2 regions of the Streptomyces sp. NBC_00286 genome follow, and region 2 is predicted to be linked to the other one. Evidence: riboswitches for the same ligand, from Rfam matches in the RefSeq annotation. Region 2 holds a riboswitch; the other holds the start of a gene.
The links. A riboswitch is a leader RNA that binds a small molecule or an ion and turns the genes downstream of it on or off. The one in region 2 is predicted to bind glycine.

Region 1 (3,401 bases), 5.7 Mb from region 2:
CGGGGCGGACCATCGTGCTCAAGGTGCGGCGGTACGACTTCTCGACGCTGACCCGTTCCGAGACGCTGAGGGGGCCCACGGACGACCCCTCGGTGGTGCGGGAGGCGGCCGCGCGGTTGCTGGAGTCCGTGGACACCACCGGAGGCGTACGGCTGCTGGGAGTCGGGGTCTCAGGGCTCGCCGATTACACGCAGGAGGATCTCTTCGCGCAGGTTCAGGCACAGGAGGAGGCACGGGCACACGAGGGGGAGCCGGAGCATCCGGCGGAGGACGAGACGCAGGAATCGGCCGAGGAGCGGGAGGCGCCCGCCGTGCGGCGGTGGGCCGCGGGGCATGACGTACGGCATGCGGAGTTCGGGCACGGGTGGGTGCAGGGCAGTGGCATCGGGCGGGTCACGGTGCGGTTCGAGACGCCCGACTCCGAGCCCGGGCGCGTACGCACCTTCCGGGTCGATGATCCGGAGCTGGAGCCTGCGGAACCGCTACCGCTGGTGCGACGAAGACCCAAGGAGGCCTCGTCAGCGGACTGAGCCCACGGCCTTCGAACCGGCCATCCGGCCTCCAGCGGGGCGGAGCTTCAGGACTCGTCCGAGCCTGCCAGGTGGCCGAAGTCGCGGTCCGGTGGGGGAGACGGGGGCGTCACGTCGAGGCCGTAGTGGTGGTAGAGCTGGAGTTCCTGCTCGGGGGAGAGGTGGCGGCCGACGCCGAAGTCGGGGGCGTCCTTGATCAGGGCGCGGTCGAAGGGAATCCGCAGGGCGCCCTCGACCAGTTCGCTGGGCTCCAGGGGCACGAAGGCGTCCCTGCCGAACATGCCGGTGCGTATGGCCGCCCACTCGGGCGTACCGGTCGCGTCGTCGAGATAGACCTCGTCGACGGTGCCGATCTTGTGGCCGTCGCGGTCGAAGGCCTTGCGGCCGATCAGGTTGCGCGGATCGATGTCGGTCTGCACGGGCCCTCCAGCTGGTCGCAACTCATCCGTCAGGAGTACGCATCCATACGCACTACGAAAGGGCACTTTGCGGCGGGCGGCCACTCGGGGGATGCCCGCTGGTACGCTGTCAACGGCCGCTGACCCCGTGCGGGAGAGTCCTCCAAGGCTTCATCGGAGGCGCCGAAGGAGCAAATCCTCCCCGGAATCTCTCAGGCCCACGTACCGCGCGGACGAGGCCACTCTGGAAAGCAGAGCGGGTGTTTGACGGCTTCCGCTCTCACCGACGGTGAAAGCCGGGACGCCGTACGCCGGCGGGCCGGTGAAGCTCTCAGGTTGAGATGACAGAGGGGGAGGCCGTCCGGGCACCCGCTCCGTGGTGCCCTCGAAGGTCGTTTCAGACCAGGAGGCCTCCGTACATGACCGCCCATCGCGTTCCGCTTTCCGAGCTCGAACGGGGTATCCCCTTCGAGCAGCGCCACATAGGGCCCGACACCGAGGCCCGGGCCAAGATGCTCGCGCAGGTGGGGTACGGCTCGCTCGAGGAGCTGACGGCCGCCGCGGTGCCGGATGTGATCAAGGACGCCGAGGCGCTCGGGCTGCCGGCCGCGCGTTCCGAGGCCGAGGTCCTCGCCGAGCTGCGCTCCCTCGCGGACCGTAACGAAGTCCTCGACTCGATGATCGGGCTCGGCTACTACGGCACGTTCCCGCCGCCGGTGATCCTGCGCAACGTCATGGAGAACCCGGCCTGGTACACCGCGTACACCCCGTACCAGCCGGAGATCTCGCAGGGCCGCCTTGAGGCGCTGCTGAACTTCCAGACCATGGTGTCCGACCTCACGGGCCTGCCGACGTCGGGTGCCTCGCTGCTCGACGAGGGCACCGCCGCCGCCGAGGCCATGGCGCTGTCACGGCGCGTGGGCAAGGTCAAGAACGGCGTCTTCCTCGTCGATGCCGACGCGCTGCCGCAGACCATCGCCGTCATCGAGACGCGCGCCGAGCCGATCGGCGTCGAAGTGGTCGTCGCGGATCTCAGCGAGGGCATTCCGGCCGAGGTCGCCGAGCGCGGTGTGACCGGCGCGCTCATCCAGTACCCGGGCGCCTCCGGTGCCGTACGGGACATCAAGCCCGTCATCGAGCAGGCGCACGAGCTGGGCGCGATCGTGACCGTCGCCGCCGATCTGCTCGCGTTGACGCTGCTTACCTCGCCGGGCGAGCTCGGCGCGGACATCGCGGTCGGTACGACGCAGCGCTTCGGCGTACCGATGGGCTTCGGCGGACCGCATGCCGGATACATGGCGGTGCGCGAGAAGTTCGCCCGCAACCTGCCGGGCCGTCTCGTCGGTGTCTCGCTGGACGCGGACGGCGACACCGCGTATCGGCTGGCCCTGCAGACGCGGGAGCAGCACATCCGCCGTCAGAAGGCGACCAGCAACATCTGCACGGCTCAGGTGCTGCTCGCCGTGATGGCCGGGATGTACGCCGTCTACCACGGTCCCCAGGGCCTCAGGTCGATCGCGCAGCGCACCCACCGGTACGCCACGATCCTCGCCGCCGGTCTGAAGGCGGGCGGAGTCGAGGTCGTCCACGAGGCGTACTTCGATACGCTCACCGTCCGGGTGCCGGGCAGGGCCGCCGAGATCGTCGCGGCGGCGCGCGAGGGCGGGGTCAACCTGCGCCTCGTCGACGCCGACCAGCTGTCCATCGCCTGCGACGAGACCACCACGCGGACCCAACTGGGCGCCGTCTGGACCGCGTTCGGCGTCGAGGGCGACATCGAGGCACTGGACGCCTCCGCCGCGGACACGCTGCCCGCCGCGCTGCTGCGCACCGACGACTACCTCACGCACCCGGTGTTCCACCAGCACCGCTCCGAGACCGCGATGCTGCGCTATCTGCGGCGCCTCGCCGACCGTGACTACGCACTCGACCGCGGCATGATTCCGCTCGGCTCCTGCACCATGAAGCTGAACGGCACCACCGAGATGGAGCCGGTCACCTGGCCCGAGTTCGGGCAGCTGCACCCCTTCGCGCCCGCCGAGCAGGCGCAGGGCTACCTCACGCTCATCCGTGAACTGGAGGAGCAGCTCGCCGAGGTCACCGGATACGACAAGGTGTCGCTCCAGCCCAACGCCGGTTCGCAGGGCGAGCTGGCCGGCCTGCTCGCCGTACGCGGATACCACCGCGCGAACGGCGACGAGCAGCGCACCGTCTGCCTCATCCCGTCCTCCGCGCACGGCACGAACGCGGCGAGCGCCGTCATGGCCGGCATGAAGGTCGTCGTCGTGGCCACCGCCGACGATGGCGAAATCGACGTCGAGGACCTGCGCGCCAAGATCGAGCAGCACCGTGACGAGCTGGCGGTGCTGATGATCACGTACCCCTCGACGCACGGCGTCTTCGAGGAGCACGTCGCCGACATCTGCGCGCAGGTGCACGACGCGGGCGGTCAGGTGTACGTGGACGGCGCCAA
Region 2 (3,401 bases):
CGTCCGGGTCGAGTTCGTGCAGGGGCTGGTTCAGAAGCGACATCAGTCAGGAGTCCTTCAGGAGGCGGAGTCGGAGCCGGAGAATTCGGTGTACTCGGCCGCGGAGAGCAGGTCCTTCGGCTCCTCGGCGATACGCACCTTGAACAGCCAACCGCCCTCGAACGGGGCCGTGTTCACCAGCGCCGGGTCGTCCACGACGTCCTGGTTGATCTCGGTGACCTCACCGGTGACGGGCGAGTACAGATCGCTGACCGACTTCGTCGACTCCAGCTCACCGCAGGTCTCGCCCGCGGTCACCGTGTCGCCGACCTCGGGGAGCTGGACGTACACGACGTCGCCGAGCGCGTTCGCCGCGTACTCGGTGATGCCGACCGTCGAGACGCCGTCCTCGGCGACCGACAGCCACTCGTGCTCCTTGCTGTAGCGCAGCTGCTGGGGAATGCTCATGGCCTGAATTCTCCTGTACGCGGGGGAAGGGTGATGAACGGGTTGTCGTGCGTGACGAGACCGCGGATACGACACGACACACGACACGCGGATACGAGACGGCACACGGGAACGTACGCCACGTCGCCGCGCCGCCGAACCGCCGGCGGGACTACTTCTGACGCTTGTAGAACGGCAACGCCACGACCTCGTACGGCTCGTGACTGCCCCGGATGTCCACGCCGACACCCGGCGTGCCGGGCGCGGAGTGCGCGGCGTCGACGTACGCCATCGCGATCGGCTTGCCGAGGGTCGGCGACGGCGCGCCGGAGGTGACCTCGCCGACGACCTTGCCGTCGGCGACGACCGCGTACCCGGCGCGCGGGACACGGCGGCCCTCGGCGACCAGGCCGACCAGGACGCGCGGCGGGTTCTCCTGAGCGCGCTCGGCGGCCTCGGCGAGCGCCTCGCGCCCCACGAAGTCGCCCTCCTTCTCGAACTTCACGACCCGCCCGAGCCCCGCGTCGAAGGGGGTGAGCGAGGTCGACAGCTCATGCCCGTACAGCGGCATGCCCGCCTCCAGACGCAGCGTGTCCCGACAGGACAGGCCGCAGGGGATGAGGCCCGCCGAGGAACCCGCCTCGGTCAGCGCCTGCCACAGCTTCTCCGCGTCGGCCGGGGCGACGAACAACTCGAAGCCGTCCTCACCGGTGTAGCCGGTCCGCGCGATCAGCGCCGGGACACCGGCGACCGTGCCGGGCAGACCCGCGTAGTACTTCAGGCCGTCCAGGTCGGCGTCGGTGAGCGACTTGAGGATGCCGGGGGACTCGGGGCCCTGGATCGCGAGCAGGGCATACGCGTCACGGTCGTCGCGTACGACGGCGTCGAAACCCCCACGAGCGGCGGCGCGCTCGGCCAGGGCGTCAAGGACCACCTCGGAGTTGGAGGCGTTCGCCACCACCATGTACTCGGTCTCCCCGAGCCGGTACACGATCAGGTCGTCGAGGATGCCGCCGTCCTCACGGCAGATCATGGTGTAGCGGGCGCGGCCGACCTTGACGCTCCCGAGGTTCCCGACCAGCGCGTAGTCGAGCAGCGCGGCGGCCTCCGGTCCGGTGACGGTGATCTCGCCCATGTGGGAGAGGTCGAAGAGACCCGCTTTCGTACGGACGGCCAGGTGCTCGTCGCGCTCGGAGCCGTACCGCAGCGGCATGTCCCAGCCGGCGAAGTCGGTCATCGTGGCGCCGAGCGAGCGATGCAGGGCTTGAATTGGGCTGTGGCGCGAAGCGCCTTCCGATAGGGCGGTGGTGGGTGACGGGTGGGCTGTGTGGCGTGGAGTGGTGCTGCTCATCGGACGGGCTCCCAAGGCATGACGGCGAGGTCGTTCCTCCCCATCTGTCATCGGAACCTGAGAGGTTCGCCATGACCTGTACGGTCAGTGGCTTGCACCGTGGGTGGAGCCGCCGCCCTGACTACCAGGAGACGACCCGCTTTTCAGATGTGCCTCGCCCGCGCGGTAACGGGGCCTGAGAGATTCAAGGGAGGGACTTGCTCCTTCGGCGCCCGGACACCCGTACACCTTCGTGTACACGTACCCGGAACTCTCCCGCGCGGATTCAAACGGCCGGTATGCAGTTGGCGCGCACATCATCGCACGCATCGGTGCGGCACGGCAGGGGGGTCATTCACAGCGGGCCCACAGGCGTTCACAGTGATCTGTGACGGGGCTGTGGCAGGGCAAGAACGAAAACGGAAGGCTGCGCGCATTACCTTCTCTTTACACTCGACGGGGATGGGTCTCCCGACCCGATGGGGAGGACGAACAGCGTGAACAGGACCACTGCGTACGCGACCGGTGCCGCCGTCGCACTGCCCAAGCAGCCCGCTGTCCCGGCTGCCCCGGCCAGGGAGGCGTGCGGCCCGTTCCCGGCGCCCGTCGTCCGTGATCTACGGGAGCGTGCGGGACACAGTCCGCACGGCCTGCGCTTCGGCGCGGCTGATCTCGTCGTCGTCACGGGCCTGCCGGGCAGCGGCAAGTCGACTCTGATGCGCCGCGCCGTGACGGGCGTGCGCATCGACTCGCAGGACACCCGCGACCGCTGGGACCACCGCCTGTCCCGCTTTCTGCCGTACGCGGTCTACCGCCCCCTCGTACGGGCCGCGCACTACGCGGGCCTGCGCCGTGCCCTGCGCTCCGGCGAGGGCGTCGTCGTGCACGACTGCGGCACCCAGGCCTGGGTACGCAACTGGATTGCCCGCGAGGCCCGCCGCCGCGGCGGCACGCTGCATCTGCTGCTGCTCGACGTCCCGCCGGACACGGCCCTCGACGGCCAGCGCGAGCGGGGCCGCGGCGTCTCCCGGTACGCCTTCGCCCGGCACCGGGCCGCGGTCGCCCGACTGCTGCGCTCCGTGGAGAAGGGCGACCTGCCGGAGGGCTGCGGCTCGGCGGTCCTCATCGACCGGTCGGCGGCGGATGTGCTGCGGCGGATCGACTTCGGTGACGGGCGCTCCGCTGGGTGAGGCGGGTCCAGGCTGCGGGTGCGTTGTGGCTGATCGCTCCCCCACTCTCGGCTTCGCTCGAGCGGGGGGACCCCCATCGCGGCGGAGCCGCAAATGTCACAGCCCCGCGCCCCTCAAGGAGGGACTGCGGCCTCCTTGAGGGGCGCGGGGCCGCACCAGAAGGGGCGCGGGGCCGCACCGGACGTCGGCAAGTCCGCGTAGGCGGGCGCTAGGGTTTTCCGGCGCAGCGGTTGCTGTGCAGCAGTGGTTTTCGAGCAGGTGGTAGAGGCAGATGGACTTCCCGGCACAGGCGCACCCTCATCCCCATGTCGGTTGGCCCGGCAACGAGTTGGAGGAGGTGCTCGCCGCGTCCCTGGGCGCCCCGGCGGGGCCGTCGGCCGGGGCCCGGATCGTGGAGGTCCTCGGCCGGAGCTTCCTCTGGGTGCCACTGCCGAACGGCGGGGGCCCGCACAGCG

Region 1: another riboswitch for glycine. It lies ahead of gcvP (aminomethyl-transferring glycine dehydrogenase); the one in region 2 lies ahead of gcvT (glycine cleavage system aminomethyltransferase GcvT).

Annotation. Positions count from the first base shown of each region.
Region 1 is NZ_CP108054.1:8,699,711-8,703,111, forward strand. Features, by position in the region: gene OHT21_RS39300 (DNA polymerase IV) at 1-530, shown strand, start outside; gene OHT21_RS39305 (PRC-barrel domain-containing protein) at 578-949, opposite strand; glycine riboswitch at 1,070-1,166, shown strand; gene gcvP (aminomethyl-transferring glycine dehydrogenase) at 1,348-3,401, shown strand, end outside.
Region 2 is NZ_CP108054.1:2,989,485-2,992,885, reverse strand. Features, by position in the region: gene glyA (serine hydroxymethyltransferase) at 1-43, opposite strand, end outside; gene gcvH (glycine cleavage system protein GcvH) at 58-447, opposite strand; gene gcvT (glycine cleavage system aminomethyltransferase GcvT) at 599-1,777, opposite strand; glycine riboswitch at 1,812-1,930, opposite strand; glycine riboswitch at 1,931-2,045, opposite strand; gene OHT21_RS13365 (AAA family ATPase) at 2,254-2,946, shown strand; gene OHT21_RS13360 (enhanced serine sensitivity protein SseB) at 3,218-3,401, shown strand, end outside.